Regions from separate parts of the Tardiphaga sp. OK245 genome, predicted to be linked through region 3. Evidence: predicted binding sites of a transcription regulator. Region 3 holds the regulator's gene; each other region holds the start of a gene.
What was found. The regulator PhoB, encoded in region 3, activates phosphate uptake and scavenging genes when phosphate is short. The targets are predictions, from matches to a motif close to TGTCATNNANCTGTCAT.
Positions count from the first base shown of each region.

Region 1: a site for PhoB is predicted at 1,092-1,108, ahead of BLW80_RS19625 (esterase-like activity of phytase family protein). Genes of this name have one in related genera too.
Region 2: a site for PhoB is predicted at 809-825, ahead of ppk2 (polyphosphate kinase 2). Genes of this name have one in related genera too.
Region 4: a site for PhoB is predicted at 1,379-1,395, ahead of BLW80_RS16300 (Orn/Lys/Arg family decarboxylase). Genes of this name have one in related genera too.

Region 1 covers NZ_FNWZ01000004.1:218,225-220,427, forward strand. The annotation lists gene BLW80_RS19615 (Bug family tripartite tricarboxylate transporter substrate binding protein) at 1-433, shown strand, start outside; gene BLW80_RS19620 (GIY-YIG nuclease family protein) at 586-876, shown strand; gene BLW80_RS19625 (esterase-like activity of phytase family protein) at 1,178-2,203, shown strand, end outside.
Region 2 covers NZ_FNWZ01000001.1:705,433-707,635, reverse strand. The annotation lists gene ppk2 (polyphosphate kinase 2) at 1-760, opposite strand, end outside; gene BLW80_RS03195 (methyl-accepting chemotaxis protein) at 1,366-2,203, opposite strand, start outside.
Region 3 covers NZ_FNWZ01000002.1:1,135,988-1,138,190, forward strand. The annotation lists gene phoU (phosphate signaling complex protein PhoU) at 1-442, shown strand, start outside; gene phoB (phosphate regulon transcriptional regulator PhoB) at 535-1,239, shown strand; gene BLW80_RS12030 (GcrA family cell cycle regulator) at 1,344-1,853, opposite strand.
Region 4 covers NZ_FNWZ01000003.1:786,519-788,721, reverse strand. The annotation lists gene BLW80_RS16300 (Orn/Lys/Arg family decarboxylase) at 1-1,335, opposite strand, end outside; gene BLW80_RS16295 (molybdopterin molybdotransferase MoeA) at 1,494-2,203, opposite strand, start outside.

The sequences.
Region 1 (2,203 bases), on a different contig from region 3:
GCACGTGCCTTACAAGAGCTCACCACCGGCGCTCACCGATGTCATCGCCGGCCGTGTCAGCATGATGTTCGTCGACGTTCCGACCGGCCTGCCGCATGTCAACGCCAAGGCGTTGAAGTCGCTCGCGGTGACCACCAAGTATCGCTCCAAGCTTCTGCCCGACCTTCCGACCATGGACGAGGCCGGCGTGAAGGGCTTCGACATTACGTCGTGGCAGGGCTATCTCGGCCCGGCCAACATGCCGAAGGACATTGTCGTCAAGCTCAACGCCGAAATCCGCAAGATCGTCGAACGCCCCGAGATCCAGAAAGACCTCGCCAACCGCGGCATGGAAGCCTTCTCCGGTACGCCGGAAGAATTCGACGCCTTCCTGAAGGATCAGCTCAAGGTGTGGGAGAAGCTGATCACGGATGCGGGGATCGAGAAGCAGTAACTAGGGATCGGCCTCTCAACTGTCGTCCCCGCGAAGGCGGGGACCCATAGCCTCCGTCCTGTCAAAAGAAGCTCTCGCGGCAGAGTGTCGAAGCACTGACCTTGGTTATGGGTCCCCGCCTTTGCGGGGACGACGTGGAGGGGCTGGCGTGCATGTACTACGTATACATTCTCGCCAGCGGTCGTCATGGTACGCTGTATATCGGCGTAACTAATAATATGGCTCGGCGAATAATGGAGCATCGGACGGGAAAGGGTTCGAAATTCGCTCGGGAGTACAAGATTTTCCGGTTGGTCTATGTCGAGAGCTACGACCGACCCAGCGATGCCATCACGCGTGAAAAGCAGCTCAAGAAGTGGAATCGTGACTGGAAGATCCGGCTGATCGAGACGGACAATCCCGAATGGAGCGACCTGTCGCCGCTGCTGGCGAATGACTCGTAACTTGGCCATGACCTTTCAACGGGTCGTCCCCGCGAAGGCGGGGACCCATAGCCTCCGTCCTGTCAAAAGAAGCTCTCGCGGCAGAGCGTCAATGCACTGACCTTGGTTATGGGTCCCCGCCTGCGCGGGGACGACGGAAAGACCTGAGCAGGATGACAACAGCGGTAGCCTAACCCGCAGCCGAGGCGACGCCATGCCGCAGATCTTTCCCCTGCTGTCACCCAGTCGTCACGGAACTGTCAGCGCAGCGTAACGCCCGCGCCTCAGAACACGCCGCATGGTCACCACAAGGAGACACACCATGCGCAGCACATTCCTCTGCTCCGTCGCTTCCCTCGTCATGCTCACATCCGCCGCTTTCGCCCAGACCGAAGGTGAATTCCCCGCCAAGCTCGCCGGCCATGCCGTGCTGCCGGCGACGTCGACCATCGATGCGCCTGCGGATGCGCCGAACGACCTGAAGACCTCGGGCAAATACACCACCGGCAAGCGCGTCGACGCGCTCGGCACCGTGATGGGCAAGTCCTATGAGCGCGCCACCGGCATCTCGCTGCCGATGAAGGGCCAGCCGCTGCAGGGCCATTCCGGCATCAAGGTGATGCCCGACGGTTCGTTCTGGGTGCTGACCGACAATGGCGCCGGCTCGCGCTACAATTCGGCCGACTACATGATCTATCTCAATCATCACAAGATCGACTGGAAAAACGGCAAGGTCGAGCGTCAGGCCACCGTGTTCCTGCACGATCCCGACAAGAAGGTGCCGTTCCGCATCGTTCATGAAGACACCGCCAAGCGCTATCTGACCGGCGCCGATGTCGACACCGAAGGCTTCCAGATCGTCGGCGACAATTTCTGGATCGGCGAGGAATTCGGCCCCTACATCATCAAGGCCGACAAGACCGGCAAGGTTCTGGCTGTGTTCGACACCGTCGCCGACGGCAAGCCGGTGCGTTCGCCCGACCATTGGTCGGTGCAGTCGCCGGGTGCGCCGGGCGCCACCTACACCACCGTCAATCTGCGCCGCTCCAAGGGCTATGAAGGCTTCGCCTCCTCCAAGGATGGCAAGTTCCTCTACGGCCTGCTCGAAGGCCCGATCTGGGATGCCGAGAAGAAGGACTGGGAAAAGGTCGACGGCAAGGAAGCTTCGCGCATCCTGGAATTCGACGTCGCCAACGAGAAGTTCACCGGTCGCTACTGGCAGTATGTGTTCGAACAGAACGGCAATGCCATCGGCGACTTCAACATGATCACCGCCGACAACGGCCTGATCATCGAGCGTGACAACGGCGAAGGCACCAAGGACAAGGCCTGCGCCGACGGCAAGCGC
Region 2 (2,203 bases), on a different contig from region 3:
CCTGCACCACATGCCACGGGGCTTCCGGAATATGCGTATGCTCGAGCATCGCTTCCTTTGCCTTGGTGTATTGCTCCCAGCGGGTGCGCGCCTCGACATCCATCGGGCTGAGCTTCCACTGCTTGAGCGGATCGGCGATGCGCATCGAGAAGCGCAGGTGCTGCGCTTCATCGGTGATCGAGAACCAGTATTTGACCAGGATGATGCCCGAGCGCACCAGCATGCGTTCGAATTCCGGCACCGAGCGGAAGAATTCCTCCACGTCATCCTCGGTGCAGAAACCCATCACGCGCTCGACGCCGGCGCGGTTGTACCAGCTACGATCGAACAGTACGATCTCGCCGCCGGCGGGGAGATGCGAGACGTAACGCTGGAAGTACCATTGGGTGCGTTCGCGCTCATTCGGCGCGGGGAGTGCGGCAACGCGGCAAACGCGTGGATTGAGCCGCTGGGTGATCCGCTTGATGACGCCACCCTTGCCAGCGGAATCGCGACCCTCGAAGATCACCACGACCTTGAGCTTGTTCTGCTGCACCCAGCTCTGCAACTTCACCAATTCGCCCTGCAGGCGGAACAGTTCCTTGAAATAGAGGCGTCGCTCGATGGTCTCCGCCGGGCTGTGGTCGGACATTTCGTTGGTCAGGGCGTCGAGACGGTCGTCATCGATCTCGAGCTCGAGTTCTTCGTCGAAGCCGTCCAGCATCTCTGCACGAATGCGGTCGTGGATTGCTTGCGCGTCGTCGAGGGAATGTTCGGTCATGGCAGCTCCGCTTGTATCGAATGGGTCCACGGTTATGGACCGATGCAAATGTCAGCGGTGTGACACTGCCTCCCAGGCCCCGGGGCGAATGGGGAAATGGCCCCGATGGGTCTCGCCGCCGCTGTCCATGCAGGACGGGGTACCGCAAGCCGAAATTCAACTACGCGTGATTGGCGCTACCTTGAGAGCCAAGTGTGCGCATCTGAGGTCGCGGGGCTGATTGACCAAGGAAAGATGTGATGAATAAATTCATTCTGTTGGGCGCCGCTTTACTGATCGCCGGCACTGCGAGCTGGACCGCGCAGGCCAAGGACGGGCATAGCGCTGCCAGCAAGCATCGACGGATCATGTCCTCTCACGCGCGGTATGAGGGAAGCGCCCCCGTAACGGTCTATCGCGGATTTGGTGCCGGCCCCGGTTCATATGGATACCGCGCGCCATATGGATATGGCGGCGGTTCATACGGCGGAGATGACAATGCGGAAGGTCGAACGAGCGGCGGCTAGGACGCCTTGGCAGTTTCGGCTGCTAGCCCACTCGCAGACGGAATAGGCGGCGCTGCGCCAGGTCTCAGGTGGCAGCGCAGCGCCGTTTACAAACCCAAATCATAATTTGTACGCCGTGCGGAAGCCGCCCCAATGGCGTCCCTGTATGCGCACAGGCACGTCGATCTCGCGCATCATCACGGTCTGACCGTTGCCCATGTCGCGGGCATAACTCTGGATCAGGTAGGAACGTGTATTGCGACCGGCGGCCAATCCAGCCGGATCGTTGAAGATGCGGCGGTTGCGGCAGTTGGCCGTATTCCAGGCGACATCACCCGGGCGCTGCGGCTTGGAATAGATGCTGTTATGTACCGGTAGATAGCCGTTGCGGTCGATCATGGCGCAGAACGCCATGCGGGTGTCCTTGGCCAGAAACGCATCCTGGAATTCGGGGAGTGCGCGGTCGGCCCAGCCGAGAATCTTTGTCCGGTACTGCACCGGACTGGAGCCAGGGATTTCGACGTAGTTGTCGTCGAACATGTCGTCGATGCTGATAGCGCCGGATGCAATACCGTCGGCAAAGATCTTGTTGAGCGCGGCGCCGGCATCAATGGCGCGGGTGACGAATTCGGTGTTTTCGTCATGAATAGCCCATAGCCGGTCTTCGATCCGGCTGATGAGATGGTTGTCGGGCGCGACGAACAGTGCCTGTGCGCCGGCGGGGGAATGTTCGGCAATGCGCAGGCGGCAGGGGCCGACCTCGCTGAGTTCAGCAGCAACGATGTCGTGCAACGGAAGCCGGTTCGCGTCTGGTCCGCCGATGAGGATCCCGTCCATCGAGATTTCATAGACCGGTGCGCGGATCTGGCCGCCGCGCGCCTGAAGATCGACATTGAGGTGACATGGCAGCTTTTCGCGTCGTCGCTCGTCTTCGCGCTCGCTTTGTTTGAGCAGTACC
Region 3 (2,203 bases):
CGCTACCGATCTGGAACGCATCGGCGATCTCTCCAAGAATATCGGTAAGCGCGTCAATGCACTCGACAGCGACTTCCATCCGCTGAAGCTGATCCGCGGCCTCGAGCACATGACCGACCTCGTGACCACCCAGGTCAAGGCCGTGCTCGACGCCTATGCCGCACATGATCTGCCCGCCGCGATGACGGTGTGGAAGGGCGACGAGGAAATCGACGCGATCTGCACCTCGCTGTTCCGCGAACTCCTGACCTATATGATGGAAGACCCGCGTAACATTTCGTTCTGTATCCACCTGATGTTCTGCGCCAAGAACATCGAGCGGATCGGTGACCATGCCACCAATATTGCGGAAACCGTGTTCTACATGATCGAGGGCCAGCAAATCCTCGACAAGCGCCCGAAGGGCGACATGACCACATTCGCGAATACGCCGACGGTCTGAAGCATGATCCGGAAAAGTGGGAGCCAGTCTTCCGCAAGGATCATGATTTAAAAACTTGTCGGACGTCACTGAGGGTATTGATCAAGATGGCTGTGAATGCACGCATTCTGGTTGTGGAAGATGAAGAGGCGCTAACGACGCTGCTTCGCTACAACCTCGACGCCGAAGGCTATGATGTTGAAACCGTCGCTCGCGGCGACGATGCCGACACCCGCTTGAAGGAGCGGGTGCCGGATCTCGTGGTGCTCGACTGGATGCTGCCGGGCCTGTCCGGCATCGAACTGTGCCGCCGCTTGCGCGCACGGCCCGAAACCAAGGCATTGCCGATCATCATGCTGACGGCGCGTGGCGAAGAGAGCGAGCGCGTTCGCGGTCTCGCCACTGGTGCCGACGACTACATCGTCAAGCCGTTCTCCGTGCCGGAGCTCCTGGCCCGCGTGAAGGGCCTGCTGCGTCGTGCAGCTCCCGAGCGTCTCGCTACCGTTTTGGCGTTTGGCGACATCGAACTTGACCGTGACAAGCGCCGCGTCGTGCGCTCAAGCCGTCCGATCGATCTCGGTCCGACCGAATATCGCCTGCTGGAGTTCTTCCTGGAACATCCGGGCCGCGTGTTCAGCCGCGAACAGTTGCTCGACAGCGTCTGGGGCCGCGACATCTATATCGACGAGCGCACCGTCGACGTGCATATCGGCCGCCTGCGCAAGCTGCTCAACCCCGCCGGTGAGCCAGATCCGATCCGCACCGTGCGCGGCGCCGGCTACGCGCTGGACGACCGGTTCGACAAGGCGGCGGAGTAGGTATCTTCCTTCTTCCCCGCAAGCGGGGCGAGGTTAGAAGCCCCCAAACAAAAAATGCCCGGCTCATCGCCGGGCATTTTCATTTGGTTTAGATGCTTTCCAGCTCAGCGCGTCGGCTTCGGCACCGCGCGGCGGCGGTCGCTGGCCGGCTGATAGGCGATGCGCGAGTGATGTGCGCAATAGGGGGCGCCGGCCAGGGCCTTGCCACCGCAGAAGTAGAAGTCCGCGCTCGACGGATCGCCGATTGGCCAATGGCAGGTGGCTTCGTTGAGTTCGACCAGCGACAGGCGCTGGCTGATCGGCACGATGTTGTCATAGGCGATCGGGTCGGGCTCGGCCTCGATCTCGTAGTTATGGGCCAATGCTGTGTTGCCACGGGCCATCGGGCGGGCGACGCGCACCATCTGCTGTGCCGGGCGCGCCTTGCGCTGCCGCGGAGCTGCCGAGGAGGGGCTCTTGGCACGGCCGGACAGGCCAAGGCGGTGCACCTTGCCGATCACGGCGTTGCGGGTCACGTTACCGAGTTCCGCAGCGATCTGGCTGGCGGAAAGGCCGCCTTCCCAGAGTTTCTTCAACTGTTCGACGCGATCGTCGGTCCATGTCATTACCGTCATCGCCGTTTTCCCTTCGTGAGCGCCGGCCTGACCGGGCAGCGCTGCGAGTTGAGACTTCAAAAATCCCTGCGGTCAGAATCCTTTAGCGCTCACCGGGCGCGAATTTCGCGTCCGGCTGTTACGCCGCACTGGATGTGTCAAAAGGATCTACCGCCGCACGAGATGTCGTATCCGACGAGGCAAAAGCTACAATATGCCGTGACTCGCGCGCAAGAGTCGGGCATGCCGCGTCCACATGCTTCTGCAAATAAAGCTGCAAAATCGGCTTTTTCTGCGACTCCGTGTGACTCGAAAGCCGCAGTGCGCGGTTGACAGTCTTCACAGCACACATAGAATAATGCCCACGTGCC
Region 4 (2,203 bases), on a different contig from region 3:
GACATCCAATGATGCGAACAGCGGATAGAACGGCGAGGTCGAGGCGTGCTGCATGAAGCTTTCGTTGAAGCGCCGATGCTCGACGCGGCGCTTCTGCCCGCGGATGTGGCGATCCTTCATGTGGATCTGCGACGCCTGCGAGAAGCTCGCGAGCTGCTTATGGGTCGACTGCGTCGCGATGATACCCGGCGAATCCGGGCCGAGCTCCTTGAGCCCCATGGCGAAGCGGCCGGCATAGAGCGGGTGGAATTTCATGAAACCCGCCCATGCTTCGTCGAACAGGATGTAATCGCAGAGATGGCCGATACGCGCGATGATCATCTCGGCGCTGTAGATGGTGCCGTCATAGGTGCACTGTTCGACCACGGCGACGCGGAACGGGCGTGGACGCTTCCAGGCCTCGGGATCCGTGACCAGCGGATTGATACGGATGCGCTCGCGCAGCGCGTCCTCGTCGAGCGCATCCCAGTTCATCGGGCCGATCAGGCCCCAGGGATTGCGCGTCGTTGGCACATAGATTGGCACACCGCCTGAGATCATCAATGCGCCGTGCAAGGCCGCCTTGTGGTTGTTGCGGTCGAACAGCACGAGGTCGCCATCGGTGACCAAAGCCGATAGTGCCACCTTGTTGGAGGTCGAGGTGCCGTTGAGCACGAAATAGGTTTTCTCCGCCCCGAAGATCTGCGCTGCTTCCTTCTGCGCCTGCAGCGCAGGGCCCTCATGAGTCAGCAGGTCGCCGAGATCGAGCACCGAATTGTCGAGGTCGTCGCGAAACACGGCTTCGCCGAGATGTTCCATGAACACGCGGCCGATCGGGCTGCGGCTGTAGAACACGCCGCCATTGTGGCCCGGGCAGGTCCAGAGCTGGTTGCCTTCCTCGGCATAGTCGACCAAAGCGCCGAAGAACGGCGTCTTCAGCGTCTCGGCATATTGCTTCAACCGGCTGATCAGATTCTTGGCGATGAAGGGTGGGGTTTCCTCGGACAGGAAGACATAGCCATCGATGAAATCGAGCACTTCGACCGGGACGTCTTCAAACCGCTTGCGACGGATCAGCAGGATGATGGGGAAGTCCAGGCCCCGTTTACGCATCAGGTTGATCAGCGCCGCGGTCTTGCCTTCGAGGCCCTTCTTGCCCCAGTCGACCACCATGCAGCCGATCGCCGCGTCGGTCTGGACCGCGATCGTTGCGTCTTCGAGCTTGCGCGCCTTGACGACCTCGAAGCCGGAACGCTCGATCTCGTCGACGATCTGATTGAGGCGAATGCCCTCGAGATCGTCGGCGTCGAATGTTGGCATCGCAAACAGGAAATTGAAGCGTTTGAAATAGTCCATTTGTGCACCGATCTTGTTTCGCAGCGATGTCTCGCTGCGTTACGTGACAATTCAGTGACTGAAGCCGCGTTAAGGTATCTCAGTCAGAAAAAAGCTCAGAGAACATGCCGCGCGGCGGAAGTTCCGGTGGCCCGGCATCCCATCGCGCATCTCGGCCTTTAAACAGGCAGTCGCATGATCGCGCAGGAATCACCAGCGGCGGCGGCGGGAGCGAATGGCTTGCGGATCAGAAGTCCTTCGGCAACAGCCAGATTTCCTAGCAGCGACGAGTCCTGTTTCATCACCGGCGTCGCCACCACGGTGCCGTCGGCGCGGGTTTCCAGACGCGTGCGCAGATAGTCCTCGCGCTGGTCGTTGGCGGCGAGGTCGCGGCCGAGCACCGCGGGTTCGAGCGCGTGAGCGACCTCGATTCGGCCGGACAGCGCGCGCAGCAGCGGCACCATGAACAGGAAGCCGCAGACATAGGACGAGACGGGATTGCCGGGCAGGCCGATCACGCGCATGCCCTGGCGGCGTCCGTGCATCATCGGCTTGCCGGGCCGCATGGCGATGCGCCAGAACGCCATCTCGACGCCGGCATTGATCAGGGATTGCTGCACGAGGTCGTGGTCGCCGACCGACGCGCCGCCGGTGGTGATCAGCACGTCGGCCTTCAGACCGATCGCGCGCTGAATGGCCGATGTGGTCGCCTCCAACGTGTCGACGGCGATGCCGAGATCGATCACCTCGGCGCCTTCGGCACGAGCCAGCGCACGCAGCGCGAAGCCATTGGAGAGCACGATCTGGCCGGGGCCGGGGACCGCACCGGGCATGACCAGTTCGTCGCCGGTGGCGAGCACGGCAACGACCGGCCGTCGCCGCACGGGCA